Regions from separate parts of the Streptomyces sp. NPDC002156 genome, predicted to be linked through region 3. Evidence: riboswitches for the same ligand, from Rfam matches in the RefSeq annotation. Region 3 holds a riboswitch; each other region holds the start of a gene.
What was found. A riboswitch is a leader RNA that binds a small molecule or an ion and turns the genes downstream of it on or off. The one in region 3 is predicted to bind cobalamin.
Positions count from the first base shown of each region.

Region 1: linked by a shared signal. The riboswitch ahead of ACWCRB_RS45290 (cobalamin biosynthesis protein) and the one ahead of ACWCRB_RS43470 (ABC transporter ATP-binding protein) in region 3 are both predicted to bind cobalamin.
Region 2: linked by a shared signal. The riboswitch ahead of ACWCRB_RS19700 (CbtB domain-containing protein) and the one ahead of ACWCRB_RS43470 (ABC transporter ATP-binding protein) in region 3 are both predicted to bind cobalamin.

Region 1 covers NZ_JBSFDA010000229.1:4,745-12,366, reverse strand. The annotation lists gene ACWCRB_RS45305 (lysozyme) at 40-813, shown strand; gene ACWCRB_RS45300 (anion permease) at 922-2,166, shown strand; gene ACWCRB_RS45295 (hypothetical protein) at 2,210-2,431, shown strand; cobalamin riboswitch at 2,522-2,661, shown strand; gene ACWCRB_RS45290 (cobalamin biosynthesis protein) at 2,763-3,710, shown strand; gene ACWCRB_RS45285 (cobyric acid synthase) at 3,707-5,230, shown strand; gene cobN (cobaltochelatase subunit CobN) at 5,227-7,622, shown strand, end outside.
Region 2 covers NZ_JBSFDA010000044.1:12,478-20,099, forward strand. The annotation lists gene ACWCRB_RS19685 (nuclear transport factor 2 family protein) at 28-174, opposite strand; gene ACWCRB_RS19690 (acyl-CoA dehydrogenase family protein) at 200-1,378, opposite strand; gene ACWCRB_RS19695 (CbtA family protein) at 1,537-2,313, opposite strand; gene ACWCRB_RS19700 (CbtB domain-containing protein) at 2,339-2,560, opposite strand; cobalamin riboswitch at 2,598-2,730, opposite strand; gene ACWCRB_RS19705 (histidine phosphatase family protein) at 2,866-3,459, shown strand; gene ACWCRB_RS19710 (ferredoxin) at 3,484-3,906, opposite strand; gene paaE (1,2-phenylacetyl-CoA epoxidase subunit PaaE) at 3,960-5,069, opposite strand; gene paaD (1,2-phenylacetyl-CoA epoxidase subunit PaaD) at 5,069-5,575, opposite strand; gene paaC (1,2-phenylacetyl-CoA epoxidase subunit PaaC) at 5,569-6,396, opposite strand; gene paaB (1,2-phenylacetyl-CoA epoxidase subunit PaaB) at 6,407-6,715, opposite strand; gene paaA (1,2-phenylacetyl-CoA epoxidase subunit PaaA) at 6,712-7,622, opposite strand, start outside.
Region 3 covers NZ_JBSFDA010000201.1:3,306-10,927, reverse strand. The annotation lists gene ACWCRB_RS43475 (methylmalonyl-CoA mutase family protein) at 1-1,386, opposite strand, end outside; cobalamin riboswitch at 1,475-1,656, shown strand; partial or broken gene ACWCRB_RS43470 (ABC transporter ATP-binding protein) at 1,715-1,874, shown strand; gene ACWCRB_RS43465 (SMI1/KNR4 family protein) at 1,911-2,465, shown strand; gene ACWCRB_RS43460 (SpoIIE family protein phosphatase) at 2,635-5,088, shown strand; gene ACWCRB_RS43455 (MurR/RpiR family transcriptional regulator) at 5,096-6,004, opposite strand; gene ACWCRB_RS43450 (C45 family autoproteolytic acyltransferase/hydolase) at 6,116-7,270, shown strand; gene ACWCRB_RS43445 (ABC transporter substrate-binding protein) at 7,323-7,622, shown strand, end outside.

The sequences.
Region 1 (7,622 bases), on a different contig from region 3:
TGGGAGATTTTTCCGTACGCAGCCATTCCGGGGGGACACATGGCCCGCGATCCCAAGCCGTTCCAGCCTGTCCGTCGCACACCATTACGCCGCCGCTCGCGCGCACTCGCGGCCACCGCGGCGGCGCTCGCCATCGGGGGGACCGTCCTGACGGAGGTTCCGGTCTCGGCGGCCGCGAAGCCCAAGGGGCACGACGTCTCGTCGCACCAGAAGAACGTCAACTGGCAGTCCGCGAAGGCGAAGGGCGCCACCTTCGTGTACGTCAAGGCGACCGAGTCCCACACGTACCGCAATCCGTACTTCAGCCAGCAGTACAACGGCTCACGGACCGCAGGCCTGATCCGCGGCGCCTACCACTTCGCCCTGCCGGACAAGTCGTCCGGCATCACCCAGGCCCGGCACTTCATCCGCAACGGCGGGGCCTGGCGCGCGGACGGCTGGACACTGCCGCCCGCGCTCGACATCGAGTACAACCCGTACGGCAAGAAGAAGTGCTACGGCCTGAGCAAGGCGAAGATGGCGAGCTGGATCACGGCCTTCAGCAACGAGGTCAACCGGCTCACCGGCCGCCGTCCGGTGATCTACACGACCGCCCACTGGTGGAACAACTGCACGAACAGCAGCCCTGTCTTCACCTCGAAGCACGCCCTGTGGCTGGCCCGCTACAACGCGGCCGACGCCGGGGCGCTGCCGTCCGGCGGCTGGAAGCTCTGGACGTTCTGGCAGTACGACAACAGCGGCACACTGCCGGGTGACCAGAATCTCTTCAACGGGACGCCGGCTCAGCTCAAGCGGTTCGCGAAGGGGGCGTGAGAAGACACCACGCCTCAAGCCACTCCCCATACCCCTTCAGTTCATCTTCCGTTTACCCAGGTTGCTTACGGTCCACCAGCCACTGTCGTCCCAAAGAAATCTGGGTAAATGGAAAGCTTCTCGCTGATCCTCGCGATCGTGGTCGTCACCGCGCTCGCGTTCGATTTCACGAACGGTTTCCACGACACCGCCAACGCGATGGCCACCACCATCTCGACCGGCGCGCTCAGACCCAAGGTCGCGGTGGCCATGTCGGCCGTCCTCAACCTCGTGGGCGCCTTCCTCTCGGTGGAGGTCGCCAACACGATTTCCAAGGGCCTGGTCGACGAGAGCGGTATCCGTCCCGAGGTGATCTTCGCCGCGCTGGTCGGCGCGATCCTCTGGAACCTGCTGACCTGGCTGGTGGGCCTGCCCTCCAGTTCCTCGCACGCCCTGATGGGCGGCCTGATCGGCGCGACCATCGCCTCGGCGGGCGCGGGCGCGGTCCACGGCGACGTCCTGGTGACGAAGGTGCTGATCCCGGCGATCGCCGCCCCCATCGTGGCGGGCATCGCGGCCATGCTGGCAACCAGGCTGTCGTACCGGCTCAGCGCGAGCCACGCCGAGGGCAAGGCGGCGGAGAAGGGCTTCCGGGTCGGCCAGATCGCCTCCGCGGGCCTGGTGTCGCTGGCCCACGGCACGAACGACGCGCAGAAGACGATGGGCATCATCACCCTCGCCCTGGTCGCCGGCGGCGCCGTCGCCCCCGACTCCGACCCGCCGGTGTGGGTCATCCTCTCCGCGGGCCTGGCCATCGCGCTCGGCACGTACCTCGGCGGCTGGCGCATCATCCGCACGATGGGCAAGGGCCTGACCGACCTCCAGCCCCAGCAGGGCTTCGCCGCCCAGACCAGCGCGGCGACGGTCATCCTGGCCTCCTCCCACCTCGGCTTCTCCCTCTCCACCACCCACTCGGTGTCGGGCTCGGTGATGGGCGCGGGCCTCGGCCGCAAGGGCGGCGTGGTCCGCTGGTCGACGGCGACCCGCATGTTCGTGGCATGGGGACTGACGCTGCCCGCAGCGGCACTGGTCGGTGCGGTGGCGGAGTGGGTGACCGGGTTCGGGGACTGGGGTACGGCGCTGGTGGCCGTCTTCCTGATCGCTTCGAGCGCGGCGATCTGGGTCGTGTCGCGCCGCGAGGTGATCGACCACACGAACGTCAACGATGCCGAGAGCGAGGAGCCCGCGGGCGTCGTGACCACAGCGATCGCCGCCGTGACCCCTCCCCCGGCGGGCACCATGACCGACGACCTCACGGCCACCATCCCCAGCCCGGCCGAGGCCACGGCGAAGCCGTCGGCAACGGCCCTCTGAGCCCAGCCCCGGTCCGAGCAAGAAGGAAGCAGAAGGAAGCAACATGAAGATCGACTGGGCCGCCCTCGGTTCCGTCTTCGGCGTCAGCCTCGTCATCACCGTGGCCATGGTGGGTGTGTTCACCCTGGGCATCGTCGGGCTCTCGATGCGCGAACGGGCGGCGACACAGGGGGAGTCGGCCGGGCTCGCCGTTACGGGGGCCTACGCATGTTTTGCCGCCTGCGCGTCAGTTGTGGCATACGGGATCTATCTGATCGTGGCCTGAGGGCCGAAAAGCGTGTTCCCGCGCCGCCGTTCCGTTGGCGGTGTGGGGCTCAGCACAGTCCTCCTTTCCAGGTCAACGGCAAGTTGACGGGTGTTCCGGGCCCGTGGTGGACTGCCGGAGCCATGTACGGCGGCAGAAGAGGAAGCCGGTGTGAATCCGGCGCGGTCCCGCCACTGTCACCGGGGTAGGTAACCCCGGGAGCCAGGAACTCTCGCCGTCGGTCTCGTCGAACCAGGGCGTGGACACCCTGAGTGAGGACATATCGCCATGCTCGCCTGCCGTTCGAGGTACAGCACGAGGTCGCTTCCCGACCCCACGGCCGGCTGAGCCGATGCGTGCCGATCGCGTCTTCGCGTACGGCGCCGCCCTCGGACTCCTCGGTGATCTGGTTCTCGGTGATCCGCGCCGAGGGCATCCGGTCGCCGCGTTCGGGCGGGCCGCCGGTGCCGTCGAGCGGGTGTTGTGGCGGGACCATCGGGGGTGGGGGGCGCTGCACACCGCTGTGTGTGTGGGCGGTGCCGTCTCGCTTGCCGCGGTGGCCCGTTCCGTCGTACGTCCGTCCCGTACCGCTTCCGTCGCACTCACCGCCGCCGCCACCTGGGCCGTGGTCGGGGGGACTTCACTCGGCCGGGAGGCTCGGGCCGTCGGGCGGTCACTCGAGGCCGGGGATGTCGACGGGGCCCGGGAGCGGCTGCCCCATCTCTGCGGGCGTGATCCGCAGGCCCTCGACTCCGACGGGATCGCCCGGGCCGTCGTCGAGTCCGTTGCCGAGAACACCTCCGACGCCGTTGTGGGGGCCCTCGTGTGGGGGGCTGTGGGTGGTGTTCCGGGGCTGGTCGGGTTCCGGGCCGTCAACACCCTTGACGCCATGGTGGGGCACAAGTCCGTTCGGTATCGGCGGTACGGGTGGGCCTCCGCCCGGCTCGACGATCTCGCCGGGTGGCCGGGGGCTCGGCTGACCGCCGTACTCGCCGCTGTCGCCGGTGGTGATCCGCGCGGGGCCGTCCGGGCCTGGCGTGCCGATGCCCGCCGCCATCCCAGCCCCAACGCCGGGCCCGTCGAGGCCTCCTTCGCGGGGGCGTTGGGGGTTCGGCTCGGCGGGACGCTGTCCTACGCGGGGCGGGTCGAGCATCGGCCCGTGCTCAACGGGGAGTACGGGCGTGCCGTCGGTGTCCAGGACGTCGAACGGGCCGTACGGCTGTCCCGGCGGGTCACCTGGCTTGCCCTTGGGGTCAGTGTCGCCGTCGCACGGCTCGTAGCGAAGGGGCGTACGTCATGAGTGGCGGAACCGTCGGTGGTGGGCTGCTTGTCGCCGGGACCACCTCCGATGCCGGGAAGAGTGTCGTCACCGCCGGGATCTGTCGGTGGCTCGTGCGGCAGGGGGTGAAAGTCGCGCCCTTCAAGGCTCAGAACATGTCCCTCAACTCCTTTGTCACGCGTGAAGGTGCCGAGATCGGGCGGGCTCAGGCCATGCAGGCGCAGGCCTGCCGCATCGAGCCCACCGCGCTCATGAATCCCGTGCTGCTGAAGCCCGGGAGCGACCAGAGCAGTCAGGTCGTGCTCATGGGGAAGCCCGTGGGTGAGATGAGTGCGCGTGGCTATCACGGAGGGCGGCAGCAGCAGCTTCTCGGGACCGTGCTGGAGTGCCTTGCCGAACTGCGGGGCACGTATGACGCGGTGATCTGTGAGGGGGCCGGGAGTCCGGCTGAGATCAATCTGCGGCGGACCGACATCGTGAATATGGGGATCGCTCGGAATGCCGGGCTCCCTGTGCTTGTCGTCGGCGACATCGACCGTGGCGGTGTCTTCGCCTCCTTCTTCGGGACGGTCGCCCTGCTGTCCCCCGAGGATCAGGCGCTCGTCGCCGGGTTCCTCGTCAACAAGTTCCGCGGGGATGTCTCCCTGCTCGAACCCGGGCTCGACATGCTGCTCGGGCTCACCGGGCGGCCGACGTACGGCGTCCTGCCCTTCCGGCACGGGCTCGGGATCGATGAAGAGGACGGGCTGCGGGTCTCCCTGCGGGGGACCGTGCGGGAGTCCAACGTCTCCCCGCCCGTCGGGGAGGACGTGCTGCGGGTCGCCGTCTGTGCGATCCCGCTGATGTCCAACTTCACGGACGTGGACGCCCTCGCCGCCGAACCGGGCGTCGTCGTACGGTTCGTGGACCGGCCGGAGGAACTCGCCGACGCCGATCTCGTCGTCGTTCCGGGGACTCGGGGGACCGTGCGGGCGCTGGAGTGGCTGCGGCAGCGCGGGCTCGCGGACGCTCTCGTGCGCCGCGCTGCCGAGGGACGGCCAGTACTCGGCATCTGCGGTGGCTTCCAGATCCTCGGCGAGCGGATCGAGGACGACGTCGAGAGTCGCCAGGGCCTTGTCGACGCCCTCGGGGTTCTTCCCGTGCGGGTGCGGTTCGCCCGCGAGAAGACCCTCACCCGGCCCGTCGGCACCGCCCTCGGTGAGGACGTCGAGGGGTACGAGATCCATCACGGCGTTGCCGAAATCGCAGGAGGGGAAGCCTTCTTGGACGGGTGTCGGGTCGGGGCCGTCTGGGGTACGCACTGGCACGGGTCGCTCGAATCCGACGGGTTCCGGCGGGCTTTCCTGCGCGAGGTCGCCGCCGCCGCGGGCCGGCGCTTCGTACCGGCCCCCGACACCTCCTTCGCCGGGCTGCGCGAGGAACAGCTCGACCTGCTCGGCGATCTCATCGAACAGCACGCGGACACGGACGCGCTCTGGCGGCTCATCGAGTCGGGCGCGCCACAAGGACTGCCTTTCATTCCACCGGGAGCGCCCGCATGAGCACAGTGTTGTTGTTGTCGACCGCCGACACGGACCTGCTGGCGGCCCGGGCCGCCACCGGTGCCTCGTACCGGATCGGCAATCCGACCCGGGTGGACGTCGCCGAGGAGCTGCCCGCGCTCGTCGAGGGCGCGGACATCGCCGTCGTACGGCTGTTGGGCGGGAAGCGGGCGTGGGAGGACGGGCTCGCTTATCTGAAGACGTCCGGTGTGCCCACCGTGCTGCTCGGCGGTGAGGCCGTGCCCGACGCCGAGTTGATGGCCGAGTCGTCGGTGCCCGCGGGTGTCGTGGCGGAGGCCCTGCGCTATCTCGTCGAGGGCGGGCCCGACAACCTGGTGGAAATGGCACGGTTCCTGTCCGACACCGTGCTGCTGACCGGCGAGGGGTTCGTCGAGCCGCAGAAGATGCCCGAGTACGGGGTGCACGGCTCGTACGCGTGCGAGAGCGGCCGTCCTACCGTCGGTGTGCTCTTCTACCGGGCCCACGAGTTGAGCGGCAACACCGGGTTCGTCGACACCCTGTGCGAGGCGATCGAGGCGCGGGGCGTCAACGCCCTTCCCGTGTACTGCGGTTCACTGCGCGGGGCCGACGCGGGACTGTACGAACTGCTCGCCGGGGCCGACGCCCTCATCGCCACCGTCCTCGCCGCCGGCGGTACGCACGCCTCCGAGGCCTCGGCCGGCGGTGACGAGGAGGCCTGGGACATCGGGGCGCTCGCCGACCTCGACGTGCCTGTGCTGCAAGGGCTTTGCCTTACGTCGTCCAGGGCGACGTGGGACGCCTCCGACGCCGCCCTCTCCCCCATGGACGCGGCGATGCAGGTCGCGATCCCCGAGTTCGACGGGCGGCTGATCACCGTGCCGTTCTCCTTCAAGGAGGACGGGCCCGACGGCGTCCCGGTGTACGTCGCCGACCCCGAGCGGGCCGCCCGCGTCGCCGGAATCGCCGTACGGCACGCCCAGTTGAGGCATAAGCCGAACGCCGACAAGAAGCTCGCCCTCGTCTTCACCGCCTACCCGACCAAGCACTCACGCGTCGGCAACGCGGTGGGCCTGGACACGCCCGCCTCCGCGGTACGGGTGCTGGACTCGCTCCGGGATGCCGGGTACGTCGTCGAGGGACATCCGGACAACGGCGACGAGTTGATCCACCGGCTCATCAACGCCGGTGGCCACGACGTCGAATGGCTCACCGAGGAGCAGCTGGCCGCCGCACCCGCGCGCGTGCCGCTTGCCGACTACCGGGCATGGTTCGACAAGCTGGACGGCGAGTTGCGGGACGGGATGCTGGAGGCGTGGGGCGAGCCGCCGGGCTCCCTGTACGTCGACGGGGACGACATCGTCCTGGCCTCCCTCCAGTTCGGGAACGTCGTCGTCCTGATCCAGCCGCCGCGCGGCTTCGGCGAGAACCCGATCGCGATCTACCACGACCCCGACATGCCGCCCTCCCACCACTACATGGCGACCTACCGGTGGCTGGAGAACAGCTTTGGCGCGGACGCCGTCGTCCACATGGGCAAGCACGGGACGATGGAGTGGCTGCCGGGCAAGGGACTCGGTCTGAGCCGCGGGTGCGGGCCGGACGCCGTGCTCGGTGAACTCCCCCTCGTCTACCCCTTCATCGTCAACGACCCCGGCGAGGGCACCCAGGCCAAGCGGCGCGGGCACGCCACCGTCGTCGACCACCTCGTACCGCCGATGGCCCGCGCGGACACGTACGGCGACCTGGCGAAGCTGGAGCAGCTCCTCGACGAGTACGCGCTCGTCTCCGACCTGGACCCGACGAAGGCGCCGGCGGTGCGGGCGCAGATCTGGACGCTGGTCAAGGCGGCCGAGCTGCACCACGACCTGCACGTCGACGACCAGCCGGACGACGAGGCGTTCGACGAGTTCGTCATGCACATCGACGGCTATCTGTGCGAGATCAAGGACGTGCAGATCCGGGACGGTCTGCACATCCTGGGTGGTGGGCCGGTCGACGAGGCGCGGGTGAACCTCGTATTGGCCGTGCTGCGTGCCTCGCAGGTGTGGGGTGGGACGGCAAACGCGCTGCCGGGTCTGCGGGCCTGCCTCGCCGAGTACTTCGGGCTGGTGGAGAAGGAACTGCTGGCCGAGCCGGGGGCTCCGGTGAAGCTGCCGGTCGAGCTGACGGATCTGGTGGACGGGCCCGCGCGTTCGGCCGCCGACGCGATCGATCTGCTGGAGCAGCTGTGCCGGCGGCTCGCGGAGGGCATGGAGGATCGGGCGTGGGAGGTCGCGACGGTTCCCGGTCTGGTGCGGGACGTACTGGGCCTCGAACTCCCGGACGCCGTCGCGGTGTTGGAGTTCGCGTGCCGTGAGGTGGTGCCCCGGCTGGCCCGTACGACGGACGAGATCACCCACATTCTCAAGGC
Region 2 (7,622 bases), on a different contig from region 3:
CTGTGACCGGCCTCCGGCAACGGCTGCTCAGTACATGGTGTTGTCGTTGATCGACGTCTCCGGGATGTCCTGGATGACGTCCCAGTGCTCGACGATCCGGCCCTTATCGAACCGGAAGATGTCCATGAGCGCGGCGCCGCGGTCGGTCGCGTCGTACGTCCTCTTGTAGTGCACCGCCACCAGGTTCTTCTCGCCGCCGTCAGCGGCGCACCCTGGGCATCCCCAGCCCGATCCACGAGATGATCTCCCGCTGGATCTCGTTGTTGCCGCCCCCGAAGGTGAAGATCACCGCCGAGCGGTAGCCGCGTTCCAGTTCGCCGTGGAGGATCTCGCCGGCCGAGCCCTCCTTCAGCGCGCCCGGGGCGGCGACGATCTCCAGGAGCCAGGCGTAGGCCTCGCGGCGGGCCTCGGAGCCGTACACCTTGACCGCGGAGGCGTCCTGCGGGGTGAGGGTGCCTTCCTGGACGGCGTTCACCATCTGCCAGTTGAGGAGTTTCATCGCGTCGAGCCTGGTGTGGGTCTGGGCGAGGCGGCGGCGCACCCAGGGCAGGTCGATGACTCGGCGGCCGTCGGCGAGTTTCGTCTCCATCGCCCAGCGCTGTACGTCGTGCAGCGAGCGGATGGCCATGGTGCCGTGTGCGGCGAGGGTGACGCGTTCGTGGTTGAGCTGGTTGGTGATCAGCCGCCAGCCCTGGTTCTCCTCGCCGACGCGGTGGGCGACGGGGACGCGGACGTTCTCGTAGTAGCTGGCGGTGGTGTCGTGCGAGGCGAGGGTGCGGATGAGGGTGCAGGAGTAGCCGGGGTCGGTGGTCGGCATCAGGAGCATGGTGATGCCCTTGTGCGGCGGGGCGTCCGGGTCCGTACGGACGGCGAGCCACACCCAGTCCGCCGTGTCGCCGTTCGTCGTCCAGATCTTCTGGCCGTTGACGACGTACTCGTCGCCGTCCCGTACCGCGCGCGTCTTCAGGGCGGCCAGGTCGGTGCCCGCCTCCGGCTCGCTGTAGCCGATCGCGAAGTCGATCTCACCGGCCAGGATCTTCGGCAGGAAGTACGTCTTCTGCTCGTCACTGCCGTACCGCATGATCGTCGGTCCGACGGTGTTGAGCGCCATGAGCGGCAGCGGTACGCCCGCCTGGGCGGCCTCGTCGAAGAAGATGAACTGTTCCATCGGGGTCAGCCCGCGTCCCCCGTACTCCTGCGGCCAGCCGACGCCGAGCCAGCGGTCGGCGCCGAGGCGGCGGATGGTGTCGCGGTAGAAGCGCTTCTGGGCGGCCGGGTCGCCGAACCGCGAGTAGGCGCGGTCCGGCACCAACTCGGCGAAGTAGGCACGGAGTTCGGTGCGCAGTCGCTGCTGCTCGGGCGTGTATTCGAGATGCACGGCGCCTCCTGCTGGCTCCCCTGGGCCGGACCTGTCGGCGCACACGGTAGAACGTGTTCCAGAAATTGGGAATGGCGGTGCGCGTACGGGTGGGTGCACACATGCCTGAGGGGGTCCCGGACGTCCGGGACCCCCTCACGGCTGGAGCCGCGAACTGCTCAGTGCGCCACAGGAGTTGCCTGCGACTCAGCGCCGCTCGCGCCGACGGCCGCCGTCGCCCTCGGCACCAGCAGCCGTTCCGCCAGCAGGCCGAAGACCAGGCCGAACGCGGTCCACATGGTCGTCTGGATGGCGAGGGTCGCCACGCGGTACTGCCACAGCAGGCTCGCGGAGAAGCCTTCCGGGACCTCGTTGGTGAACGACGGGAGGAACGCGTACGCGAGTCCGACGGCCAGGACGAAGAAGGCGCCCGCGGCGAGGGTCGCGTTCCAGTTGCCCAGGCTCGGCGCGAGCCGCTTGCCCAGGATCACCGCGCCGACGGCCAGCAGCACGCTCAGCGCGACCATCAGGAAGAACAGCGCGGTGCGCTGGTTGAGGGTGTTCTCGTCGCCGACGGCGGGCGGGTTGGCGGGGTACTTGAGGAACGGCACGACGTACACGGCGAGCAGCCCGGCCCCCGCGAGGAGCAGCGCGGTCGCGCGCGGCCCGAAGCGGCCGACCCGGCCGAGCGCGAAGCAGTACGCGAGGGCGGCGATCCCGCCGAACGCGACGCCGTAGACGAGGACACCGGTGCCCAGGCCCGCGGTGGACTGCAGGGCGCGGGAGACGAGTTCCTCGCCGCCGTGCTCGTGCGCGGCATGCGCCTCCTCGAAGGCGATGGCGTCGTCGACGAGCGGCTCGGCCAGGAGGTAGGCGACGACCCAGGCGAGCGCGCCCGCGACAAGGCCCGCGAGCATGCCGCGGACCAGGAGGTTTCTGACAGTGGTGGAGTTCATCGGCTCGTACGTTTCCCTGTCGTCGTCAGTGGCAGGGGAAGCCGAGGAGGTGACGGGCGTCGTGCACCCATTCGTGCACGCCCTCGCCGGACACCAGGGAGGTGGCGCCCTGTTCGGCGCCGACGAAGTAGAGCAGTACCAGCATCAGTACGCCGAAGAAGACCGCCCAGGGGGCGATCGCCCCGATCGGCAGCTTCGCGGGTACGGCGGTGGGGGCAGCGGTCGGCTGAACGGCGGACTGTGCCATGACAGGACCTCCTGGGGGAACTCGCGTCCCGTATCGGTGGTGCGGAGGACGACAGCCACGGGTCTGACTTGCCCCCGGACCGCACCGGGCAGGGTGCGTACGGGGCTTACAGTGGCGCGACCGTGCCGGATTCCCACCGGCTTCCGTCGAACTGTCGTCAATATCGACGAGAACGTACCGCGAAGCGGGGATCCGGCCAAGGGCGCATGGGACGGCGTACGGCGCTCCGGTGCGCCGTACGCTGCCTCAAATTCCGTACATGACAACGACATTGGGGCGGGAATGAGCAGCGCGGGAGCGATTGGATGACGAGCCGAGTGATGTTGATCTCACCGGCGATCAGCGCGGCCCTGCGGGAGGCCCGGTTCGACGACGACTGTTCCCTGGACGAGTCGGGCCTGCGGCTCGCCCGGGCGGCGGCGGGGACGCTGCCGCCGGTCTCCCGGGTCTGGGTCTCCCCCACCGCGCGCTGCCGGGAGACGGCTCGGGCACTGGGCCTCGACTCCGTGTCCGTCCCCGGCCCGGCCGGCCTGGACGCGGGACGCTGGCGCGGTGCGACCCTCACCGAGGTGACGGAGAAGGAACCCGAGGCGCTGGCCCAGTGGCTGACGGACCCCCAGTCGGCCCCGCACGGCGGCGAGTCGGTCCACGCGCTGTGCGACCGGGTCGCACGCTGGCTGGACGACACGGCGGCCCAGGTCGCGGGCCGCTCCGTCGCGGTCGTCGAGCCGGAGGTCGTACGGGCGGTGACGGTACGGGTGCTGGGGGCGCCCGGGTCGGCGTTCTGGCGGATCGACGTTCCGCCGTTGACGGCAACGGAGTTGAGTGGTCGGGCGGGGCGCTGGAACGTACGGGTGGGGTGGCGGCTCGGGGCGCCGCACGGGGAGTACGAGGAGTAGCGGGAGTGCCGGACGAGGGCTCTCTCAGGCGCCACCGTCGCGCACGGCCCCCGGCGTCCCCAGCGTCCGGATGAAGTCCGCGCACGCCTGTGCGCACTCGCGGCATGCCTTCGACGCGTCCTCGGCTCCGAGGTGGTCGTCGAGGATCTGGGCGGTCTCCAGGCAGACCGTGCGGCACCAATCCAGTTGGACGCGGAGCGCGGCCTCGTCCTGGGGTGCCTGTTCGGAGAGCAGGCGGCAGGTCGCGTCGCACACTTCAGCGCACAGGATGCCCTTGCGGCGTGCGAGGGCGTCGTCGGCGGATCCGTCCGGGTCGACGTAGCTCGCGCGCAGTGCGGCCGCCCGTGCGCACTCGGTGCATGCCTGGGCGCAGACGAACCGGTCCTCCAGGAACCGGAAGAGTTCCTCTTGCGAAGGCGAAGACGTATGCGTAGTCGTAGGGGTCACTTCGATCGGGTTGCCGCAACCGGCCCCGACAAACCCGGCCATGCCCTTCCGGGTCAGGTGTCGTAGTCGACGGTCAGGGTCTCCGAGACGGGGAACGACTGGCAGGTCAGGACGTAGCCCGCGGCGACCTCGGCGGGTTCCAGGGCATAGTTGCGGCGCATGTCCGCCTCGCCCGAGGTGACCAGGGCCCGGCAGGTGCCGCAGACGCCGCCCTTGCAGGCGAACGGCAGGTCGGGGCGGGTGCGGGCGGCCCCGTCCAGGACGGTCGTCTCCCGGGACAGCGCGGTCGTCGTGGAGCGGCCGTCGAGGGTGATCGTGACCCGGCTCACCGGACCCTCCACCGCAGCGTCCGTGTGCTGGACCTCGTGGAGCGGCTGATCGTCGGCGTAGAAGAGCTCCTGGTGGACGCGGCCCGCGGGCACGCCCAACTCGGCCAGCAGTTGCTGGGCGTCGCGGACCATGCCGTGCGGTCCGCACAGCCACCAGTGGTCGGTGCCGGGCACGTCGACAAGGCCGGAGAGCAGCGCGGTGAGCCGTTCGGCGTCCAGGCGGCCGGAGAACAGCTCGGCCTCGCGCGGTTCGCGCGACAGTACGTGCCCCAGCTGGAAGCGCGTACGGTACAGGTCCTTCAGGTCCGCGAGTTCGTCGGCGAACATCACGGTGTCCGTACGCCGGTTGCCGTACAGGAGGGTGACCTGTGAGCGGTCGTCGGCGGCCAGGATCGACTCGGCGATCGACATCATCGGGGTGATGCCGGAGCCCGCCGCGATCAGGACATGGCGGCCGGGTGCGGTCAGGTCGGGGGTGAAGGCGCCGGTCGGGGTCATCACGTCGAGCACGTCACCGGGGCGCACCTCGTCGACCAGCCAGGACGAGAACAGGCCGCCGGGCACCACCCGTACGCCGATGCGCGGCTGCTCGCCGGCCGGCGAGCAGATCGAGTACGACCGCCGCTCCTCGTGCCCCTCGAACTCCCGGCGCAGGGTGAGCGACTGCCCGGGCGCGAAGGCGTACTCGGCGGCCAGGCCGTCCGGCACCTCGAAGCCGACGGTGACGGCGTCCGCGCACAGCCGTCGTACGTGGGTGACCTTCAGGGCGTGAAAGACCGGGCGGCGACGGGCTGTTGCCGCCGGGACGGTGACCGGGGAGACGGTCGCGGCCATCAGATCTCCTTGACGTACTCGAACGGCTCGCGGCAGGCGCGGCAGCGCCACAGGGCCTTGCAGGACGTGGCGGCGAACCGGGAGGTCTCCTCCGTGTCCGCCGAGCCGCAGCGGGGGCAGGGCACTGTGCGGCGGGTGGGCAGCAGCGAGAGGGCGACCGGGCCGTGGGGTGCGGCGCCGGGCGGGGCGATGCCGTGCTCGGTGAGCTTGCGGCGGCCCGCCGGGGTGATCCAGTCGCTGGTCCAGGGCGGATCGAGGACGGTACGGATCTCCACGCGCGCGTACCCCGCTGCCCGTAGCCGGGCGGCGACGGCGGCGCGCATCTCGGCCATCGCCGGGCAGCCGGAGTAGGTCGGCGTCAGGCTCGCGACGACCGTGCCGTCCTCGGTCAGTTCGACGCCCCGCAGAACGCCCAGGTCGGCCAGGGTGAGCATGGGCAACTCGGGGTCCGGCACCTGGGCGGCGATCCGCCGAGCGCGCCGGGCATCGAGCAGGGTGCTCACCATGTCGCCTCCGGGTGGGCGCGGGCCACGCTCTGCAACTCGGCAAGGAGCGGGGCGAGATGCTCGGTGTGCTCGCCGCCGCGGCCCGATCCGGGCAGCGGCCGGTACACCGGCATGGGCAGTCCGGCGGCGTCGGTGACCTGACGCAGGACGACGACGACCTCGTCCCGTACGTCGTACGCCGTGAACAACTCACCCAGGTACGGGGCGACCTGCTCCTGGGCCCGGCGGATCCGCCGATGCGACTCGTCCGTGCCGTCCCCCAGGCGCACCGCCCACTCGGCGGCGTACTGCCGGTGGTAGGCCAGCTCCTTCGCGCCCTTCGCGGCGATGGCCGCGAGCACGGGGTCGGGGTGCGACGCCAGCCGCTCGAAGTGCGCGAGCCGCCAGCTGGAGAGCACCAGCAGTCGCACGATCGAGAACGCGAAGTCCCCGCCCGGGAGCTCGGCCAGGCGTACGTTGCGGAACTCGTCGGCGTCCCGGAAGTAGGCGTAGGCGTCCTCGCCGCGGCCTGTGCCGTCGACCTGGCCGGCCCGGGAGTAGAGCAGGCGCGCCTGGCCGAGGAGGTCGAGGCCGATGTTGGCCAGGGCCACCTCCTCCTCCAGTTCGGGGGCTCGGGTCACCCACTCGCCGAGTCGCTGGGCCGAGACCAGGGCGTCGTCGGCCAACACCAGGCAGAGGGCGGCCAGTTCGCCGCGGTCGACGCCCTCGGGCACGGTGGTGTCGACCCCGTGCAGGGGGTCCTCGAAGCCGGTGCCATAGGCCCAGCGGGTGTCGTCGTCGTGCCCCTCCGCGAGGGTCATGTAGACGTGGTCGTCACTCATGCCCTCTCCTTCAGATGTGCGGGACGTCGTCGGGGATGTCGTAGAAGGTCGGGTGGCGGTAGACCTTGTCGGCGCTGGGGGCGAAGAACGGGTCCTTCTCGTCGCGCGAGGAGGCGGCTATGTGCTCGGAGCGCACCACCCAGATGCTCACGCCTTCGTTGCGCCGCGTGTACAGGTCCCGCGCGTGGGTGAGTGCCATCCGGTCGTCGGCCGCGTGCAGCGAGCCCACGTGGACGTGGTTCAGGCCGCGCTTGCCGCGCACGAACACCTCGTACAGCGGCCACTCGTTCGAAGAGTTCGAAGACGTCCCCTCGCTCATGCCACTGCCTCCTTCGCGGTCCGCGCGCGCTGCTTGGCGGCGTGCGCGGTGGCCGCCTCACGGACCCAGGCGCCGTCCTCGTGTGCGGTCCGGCGCCGCGCGACCCGTTCCGTGTTGCAGGGGCCGCCGCCCTTGATGACGCGCATCAGCTCGTCCCAGTCCGGGGTGCCGAAGTCGTGGTGTCCGCGCTCCTCGTTCCAGCGCAGTTCCGGGTCGGGCAGGGTCACGCCGAGCTTGTCGGCCTGCGGGACGGTCATGTCGACGAAGCGCTGGCGCAGTTCGTCGTTGGTGTGCCGCTTGATCTTCCAGGCCATGGACTGCGCGGAGTTGGGCGAGGCGTCGTCGGGCGGGCCGAACATCATCAGGGAGGGCCACCACCAGCGGTCGACGGCGTCCTGGACCATCTCCCGCTGTGCCTCCGTACCGCGCATCATCGTCATCAGCAGCTCGTAGCCCTGCCGCTGGTGGAAGGACTCCTCCTTGCAGATGCGCACCATCGCGCGCGCGTAGGGCCCGTACGAACTGCGGCACAGGGGTACCTGGTTGCAGATCGCCGCGCCGTCGACGAACCAGCCGATCACGCCGACGTCGGCGAAGCTCAGCGTGGGGTAGTTGAAGATCGACGAGTACTTCTGGCGGCCCTCGATGAGCCGCTCGGTGAGGTCCGCGCGGTCGGCGCCGAGTGTCTCGGCGGCCGAGTACAGGTACAGGCCGTGCCCGGCCTCGTCCTGGACCTTCGCGAAGAGGATGGCCTTGCGGCGCAGCGAGGGCGCACGGGCGATCCACTCGCCTTCCGGCTGCATGCCGATGATCTCCGAGTGCGCGTGCTGGGCGATCTGCCGGATCAGCGTCTTCCGGTAGCCCTCGGGCATCCAGTCGCGCGGCTCGATCCGCCGGTCCCGCGCGA
Region 3 (7,622 bases):
CGGCGGCTCGGGCGCGGGCTCGCGGTCCGGGAGGCGCTCGGCGAGGTTCGGGAACTCGCTGACGCCGGTGATGGGTTCGCGCCGCTTGGCCAGCTTGGCGGAGCGCGCCGCCCAGGTGGAGGCCAGCGCCTCACCGAGGTGCCCGGAGCGAAGGGCGGCGGCCTGGCCGCCCAGCCCCTCGATCCACTGGAAGAACTCCCAGCCCGCGTGGGCGAGTTCGTCGGTGAGCCGCTCCACGTACCAGGAGCCGCCCGCCGGGTCGATCACTCGCGCCAGATGTGACTCCTCGACCAGGATCGTCGAGGTGTTGCGGGCGATCCGGCGCGCGAACGCGTCCGGCAGGCCCAGCGCGTGGTCGAAGGGCAGCACGGTGACCGAGTCGGCGCCACCGACCCCGGCGGCCAGTGTGGCGACCGTCGTACGGAGCATGTTCACCCACGGGTCGCGGCGCGACATCATCACCGGCGAGGTCACGGCGTGCTGCACCTGAGCCCCGGCCGTCGGCGCCCCGGACACCTCGGCGACCCGCGCCCACAGGCGCCGGGCCGCGCGCAGCTTGGCGATGGTCAGGAACTGGTCGGCGGTGGCCGCGTACCGGAACTCCAGCTGTGCGCAGGCCTGTTCGACGGTCAGCCCGGCCTCGGTCAGCTCCCGCAGGTAGGCCACCCCGGTCGCCAGGGACGCGCCCAGTTCCTGCGCGGCCGAGCCGCCGGCCTCGTGGTACGGCAGCGCGTCCACGGTCAGCACGCGCAGCCCCGGGTACTGCTCGGCGCACAGCCGCGCCAGCTCGACGACCGGCGCGAACGCCAACTCCTCGCCGGTACGGGCCTCGTGGCCCAGCGGGTCGCCGCCGAGGTTGCCGCGCGCCGCCTCCTTGGCGACGCCCCGCTCCTCGTACAGCCGCAGCAACTCCCGTGCGGCGGGCTCCACTTCCTGTCCGGCGTCGAGGACGACGGGGGCCAGGTCGAGGTAGACGCCGTCGAGGGCCCTGGCGAGCGACGCCACCGGGATAGAGTCCGGGCCGACGGTCAGCCAGAGCGAGGTGACGCCGTTCTCCAGGTCCGCGAGCACCGCGTCGCCGACGAGGGTCGCGTGCCGCTGCCGTACGTCCCAGCCGCCGACGGTGTTCCCCTCGGGCCGTCCGCCGCGTACGAAGGGGGCGAAGCCGGGGAAGCCGGGCTCGGGGGACTCGTCGCGCGCCGTGTAGAGGGGGTGGGTGGTGAGCCCGTCCTCCAGCGCGGTGGACAGCGCGTCTTCGGCTGCCGCGCCCGAGACCTCCTTGCCCGACTTGCGCAGGACGCCCTCCACCAGGCGCTGCCACTGCTCATGGGTCGTGGAAGGGAACTCGGCGGCCAGCGAGAGCCCGTCGTTGGGCAGGACTGTCATGCCCGGATGCTAGGCCAGAGAGGTCCGGCCGCAGCAGAGCGCCAGGCTGTGACCTTGACCTCGGCTGAAATGTGACCTCGGCCTCACGTGATGATTTCCTGAGGCCGGTCAAGGGAATCCGGTGCGAACCCGGAGCTGACGCGCAGTGGTGAGGGTGACGGGCGGGGCGACACGAGCCACTGGACGAAGGTCGGACACGACCGGGTTCCGGGAAGGCGCTCCGTCCGGGTGATCCCGAGTCCGAAGACGTGCCGGCGAACGTCCCGCACCGCCGCGCCTGGACCCCCGCCACCCCGGCCGACGACAGGGCTGTACACACCGCGCTGGACACGAGCTGAACCTGGCGGCGATGTACTGCGACGCACTCGTCGTGCTCAAGGAGGGCCAGGTTGGTGGCGACGGGCAGCCCGGCCGAAGTCCTGACCGAGGAACTCATCGCCGACGTGTACGGCGTGAAGGCCGCAGGCGTTGTCAGTGGTGCTCCCTAGACTTTCGAACGACCTGATCGAAGGGCGGGGACCAGCATGGAAGACCTCACGGGGATCGAGGCGTTGCGGCAGCTCCTGCCGCCGCCTCCCGGCGCGGGCGAGGACATCGACTGGCAGGCGGCCGAGGAGAAGTGGGGCACCGGGTTCCCCCGGGACTACAGGGACTTCATGTCCGTGTACGGCGTCGGCGGCATCGAATCGGAGGAGGAGATCGGCGAGGTCGGAATCCTCGGGCCGTTTCCCACGGGCGCCTACCCGTTCTCCCCCGACGACTTCGAGGACGAGACGGGGAACGCCCGACTGGCCTGGGAGGAGGAGGGCGACGACCAGGACGACCTGGACCTCGACCCGGAGCACATCCTCGCCTGGGGCTATACGTCCCACGCCGACATGCTGTGCTGGCTGACCAGCGATCCCGACCCCGACAAATGGCCCGTCCTGCTCTTCGCCCGCCATGGCTCGAAGACGTGCGAGGTCGTCCCCCTGGGCATGGTCGAGTTCCTGCGCGGACTCCTCGTCGGCGAGCTCGCCTCGTTCAGCATGGAGTTCACACCGGAACCACGATTCGAGCACTGGCGCAAGGGGAGGTGACCCGCCTGAGGGGCCTCGTGCGGGCGTTATTGCAAGATTTTCGCAATAACGTATTCGGCGGCCAAGTGCCCCTGCGTCCCCTTGTCGCGGGCGCCGGGCGTGGTGCAGGGCGGCGCACCATAATGAAGGGGAGCGCGGCGCGGGAGACAGCGCCGCAGGTGAGGTGCGCATGGCAGGCCTGAGCGAGCACGACGGCGTGGACATACCGGCCGACGAGGTCGCCGTCGTCCTGCTCGACAGCGCGGGGATCGTCCAGGGGTGGTCACGGGCGGCGGCGGAACTGCTGGGGCGGCCGGCCGAGCAGGTCTGCGGGCGGCCACTGGCACGGCTGCTCGCCGAGCCGGTGCGGGGGAGCGGCGCGGACACCCGGGGCGACTCCCTCGCCGTACCGGCGGGGCGGGTCGCGTTCCGGCACGCCTCGGGCCGGACGGTCGACACCACCGTCGACGAGGTGCCCCTGGGCGGGTCCTCCCAGCGCGTCCTGCTGCTGGCGCCGAGCCGCGAGGACGGCGAACAGGAACAGGGATCGTCGCTGCTGACCGCCCTGCTGGCGCAGTCCCTCCTCGGGGTCGTCCTCTGTGACACCGAACTGAGAGTCGTCCGCACGAACGTCATCGCCGAGGTGCACGGCTGGCCGCTGCTGCGCCCCGGGCACCGTCTCGGAGACGTCATCTCCCCGGCGGACGCCAAGGACGTCGGGGACCAGCTGCGGCAGGTGCTCGACACGGGAGTGCCGCTGCTCGCACGGGAACAGCGGATGTCCGCACCGGACGGGTCCGGGCGGGAGCGGTACGTGTCCGTGTCCGCCTTCCGGCTGGCGGACGGTCACGACCGGCCGACCGGGATCGCCGCGTTCTTCACCGACAGCACGCAGCAGCGGCGGGCGCGGCGGCGCACGGAGGTGGGCCATGAGGCGTCGGCACGTATCGGCGCCTCCCTGGACGTGACCCGCACCGCCCAGGACATCGCCGACGTGCTGGTACCGGCCCTGGGGGACATGGCGTCGGTCGAGATCGCCGAGTCCGTGCTCGAGGGCGAGGAGCCGTCGAAGGTGATCCGGCCCGGCGACTGGCTGCGGCTGCGCCGGGTGGCCGTCGCCTCGGCCACCGGGCCCTGGCCCGCCGAACTCGTTCCCGTCGGCGGGGTGGTCCCGCGGTTCCCCGATGTCCCGCAGGTGCGGCGGGCCGCCATCCAGGGGGACACCGTCTACAACACGACCCGGCAGGAGATGCTCGACCTCCTCGGCGACCCGGAACTGATCCGGGCGGTGATGCCCGAGCGGGGCCACTCCGCCGTGGTGTCGCCGCTGTACGCGCGCGGTCTGCTGCTGGGTTTCGTGGCCGTCTGGCGGACCGAGCAGCCGGAGCCGTTCGAACAGGAGGACGCGGACCTCGTGTTCGACATCTCCTCACGGGCCGCGCTCAGCGTGGACAACGCCCGCCGGTACACCCGCGAGCACCGGGCAGCGGTCGCGCTGCAGCAGCGTCTGCTCCCGAGGGCCACGACGAGCACCGCGGCGGCCGAATCGGCCGGCTGTTATGTGCCGGCCGGCGGCGGGGCGGACATCAGCGGCGACTGGTTCGACGCCATCCCGCTGCCCTCGCTGCGGGTGGCCTTCGTCGTCGGCGACGTCTTCGGCCACGGACTGCACGCCGCGGCGACCATGGGACGCCTGCGGACCGCGATCCGTACGCTCGCCGACCTCGAACTGGAGCCGGGGGAACTCCTCATCCACCTGGACGACCTCGTCCAGCAACTCGCCGACGAGGCCGATCCCGAGGACAGGGACACCATCGGCGCCACCTGCCTGTACGCGGTCTACGATCCGCTCACCGGCAGCTGCGCCCTCGCCAGCGCCGGGCATCCGCCGCCCGCGGTGATCGGGCCCGACGGCACCGCCCGTCCGGTCGAGGTGTCCCCGGGACCACCGCTCGGAGTCGGCGGCATGCCCTTCGAGGTGACCACCGTCGCCCTGGAGGCAGGCAGCACCCTCGCGCTCTACACCGACGGCCTCGTGGAACGGGGATCCCGCGACGCCGACCAGGGCACCCGGGACCTTCTCGACACCCTCACGTCCCTCTGCCGGGGCGACGGGACGCTGGAGGAGATCGGCCGTGCCGTCATGGCCCGCGCCGCCGAGGCGCCGCCCCGCGACGACATGGCGCTCCTGCTGGCCCGGCCCCGGCTGCTTCCGGCGGCGGACATCGCCGACTGGCAGTTCCCCGACGATCCGGCGGCGGTCGCCGAAGCCCGGAACGCCGTCGCGCGCAGACTCGCCGAGTGGGGGCTCGACGACCTCACCTTCACGACGGAACTGACCGTCAGCGAACTGGTCACCAACGCCATGCGGTACGCGGGCGGCACCGTCGGTCTGCGTCTCTTCCACGACGACACCACCCTGGTGTGCGAGGTCCGCGACTCCAGCAACACCCAGCCACGCCTTCGCCGGGCCCTGGCGGGCGACGAAGGCGGGCGAGGGCTCTTTCTCGTGGCCCAGCTCAGCAGACGCTGGGGCAGCCGGTACCACCACAGCGGCAAGACCATCTGGGCGGAGCAGCCGATAGACGATGCCGCGACATCGGACACCGGCCTCACCGCCGTGTGGGACAGCGCCACCCTGTAGCAGCCGCTCAGCCGCGACGGTTCCCCTGTTCCCCCGGCAGCAGGGCCCGCAGTGCGTTGAGCTGGTGGGAGTGCTCGACCGCCGACGTCTCGTCCAGGGCGGTCAGTGCGAGCAGGAGCGCGTCCGCCACGATCAGGGCGGTCAGGACCTCGTTGGTGATCCCGGTCGGTGTACCGGGCGCGATCAGTACGGCGTCGACGCGGTCCTCGAAGGCCTCGCTCAGCTCGTCGGTGACGAACACGACCTTGGCACCGACCGCGCGGGCCCGCTCCACCAGGACCGTCAGCTCCGGCAGCGGCCGCCCCGGCTGGAAGATCACCACGGCGTCGCCCTGCCCCAGGGTGAGCAGCGAGTCGGCGAGCGCGAAGCCGGTCTCGCCCGCGAAACGGGCGCGGCGGCCGATCCGGCCGAGCGACCGGGCGAGGTGGCGGGCCCCGAGTTCACACGCGGCGGCCCCGTAACACAGCACCTCACGGGCCTCGGCGAGCGCGGCGACCGCCCGTTCGAGCGCCTCCGTCCCGGTGAGCCGCCGGCACTGGTCGATGCGCTCCTGGGTCTCCTCGAAGATGTCGCTCCAGATGTTCTCCAGGTCCTTGCCGACATGCGCGATGCGCTGCGCCAGCCGGACATCGGGGGCCGTGGCCGCGGTGAAGTCGGCCGCCAGCTCCCGCTTGAGCGCCGGCAGACCGGCGTAACCCAATCGTTGGAGGGCGCGTACGACCGTCGCGTTGCTGGTGCCGCTGGCGCTCCCCAGCTCCTGGGCGCTGGCGAACATCAGCTTCTCGGCAGGGGCGCTGACCAGGTACTGCGCGACGGTCTGCTCGGAGGCGGACAGCTCGTCCCACTGGTCGCGGACGGCGGCGCGCAGACGCGTGAGCCCTCCGGGGGCGGCACTGCCCGTTTTTGAAATCGCCATTACAGCCATTGACTCCTACGTCACTGACGTTACTCTCTGAACATCGCGTTCCAGAAAGTCGAACTTTCGGAACGAATGTTACGGCACATGTGTCTTTCGAGGAGCCCCCGCATGCAGCACAGTCTCCCGGTCGTCGAGATCTCCGGTACTCCGGCCCAGCGTGGCAGGCAGTACGGAGAGGCCGTGGCCGGACAACTGGCGGCTTCCCTCGGCTACTACGAGGAGGCCTTCGGCGCCTCGTCGGGTCTCACCTGGCAGCAGGTCACCGCCCGCGCCGCCCGCTGGCTCGACCCCGTCCGGGACTACGCGCCGCACCTGGTGGAGGAGATGCAGGGCATCGCCGACGGCGCGGGCGTCGACCTGCTCGACGTACTGGCGCTGAACGCGCGCGGCGAGGTCATCTACGACGACTCCTTCAGCGGGATGCGCGAGTTCGGCGAGGTGCGCGAGGAGGAGCCCGCCGAGGGCTGCACCTCCTTCGCCGCCTACGGGCCCGCCAGCGGGGACGGCCATGTCTGGGCCGGGCAGAACTGGGACTGGCGGGCCGGCGTCCAGGACACGGTGGTCATGCTCCGGATCGTCCAGCCGCCCAAGCCGACCCTGTTGATGCAGGTGGAGGCCGGGCAGATCGGCCGCCAGGGAGCCAGCTCGGCGGGGATCGCCCTCAACGCGAACGGTCTCGGCGGACGCTTCGACGAAGCCGTGGGCCTGCCGCAGACCGTGATCCGGCGCAGTGTCCTGGACCAGCCCAGCATCACCGACGCCCTCAACGTGCTGTGCCGCACCCGCGCCCATATCGCCAGCAACGCCCTGCTCACCTGCCGCGAGGGCTTCGCCGTCGACCTGGAGACCACCCCGGCGGGCCATGGCTGGCTGTATCCGACCGACGGCCTGCTCGTCCACGGCAACCACTACCAGGCAGGTGTCCCCACGGCGTTGGCCGCCGGATACCGGCCCCTGTCACCCGACTCCCTCGTACGCGTGCCACGCGCCGAGGAAGGTCTGCGCCGACTGCGCGACGCCACCGGCCCGGACGAGACCCGCAAGCTGATCAAGCAGTCGATGTCGGACCACCTCGGCCACCCCGAGTCGCTCTGCACCCACGCCGACCCGCGAGAACCCGAGATCAAGCACTGGACGACGCTGGTGTCCTCCTGCGTGGACCTCACCGCCGGCGACTACCACGTCACGGCCGGCACCCCCTGCGACCACGAGTACCAGCACCTCCCCTGGAACCTCTACGACGGTCCCCACGCCCCGAACTGAAGGCCCCCACTCCCGAATCCCGGATCCCCGTTTTCCGCCCAGGAGCACTGTCATGAAGCTCAAGTCCGCTGTCGCGGCCGCAGGCCTCGCCGGAGCGCTGGCCCTCACCGCCGCCTGTAGCGGAGCCGACACCGGCTCCTCCGCGGGCGACGGCGCCGCCGTCGACGTCACCAAGCTCGAACTCACTCCCACCACGGCCCCCGCCACCGGTTCCGTCACCTCCGTGAACTGGCTGCTGGCGGACGAGCCGGAGTCCCTCGACCTCGACACCCAGGGCGGCAGCGCGGGCCGCACCGTCCTCAGCAACGTCTGCGAACGCCTGTACCAACTCCAGCCCGACATGTCCGTACAG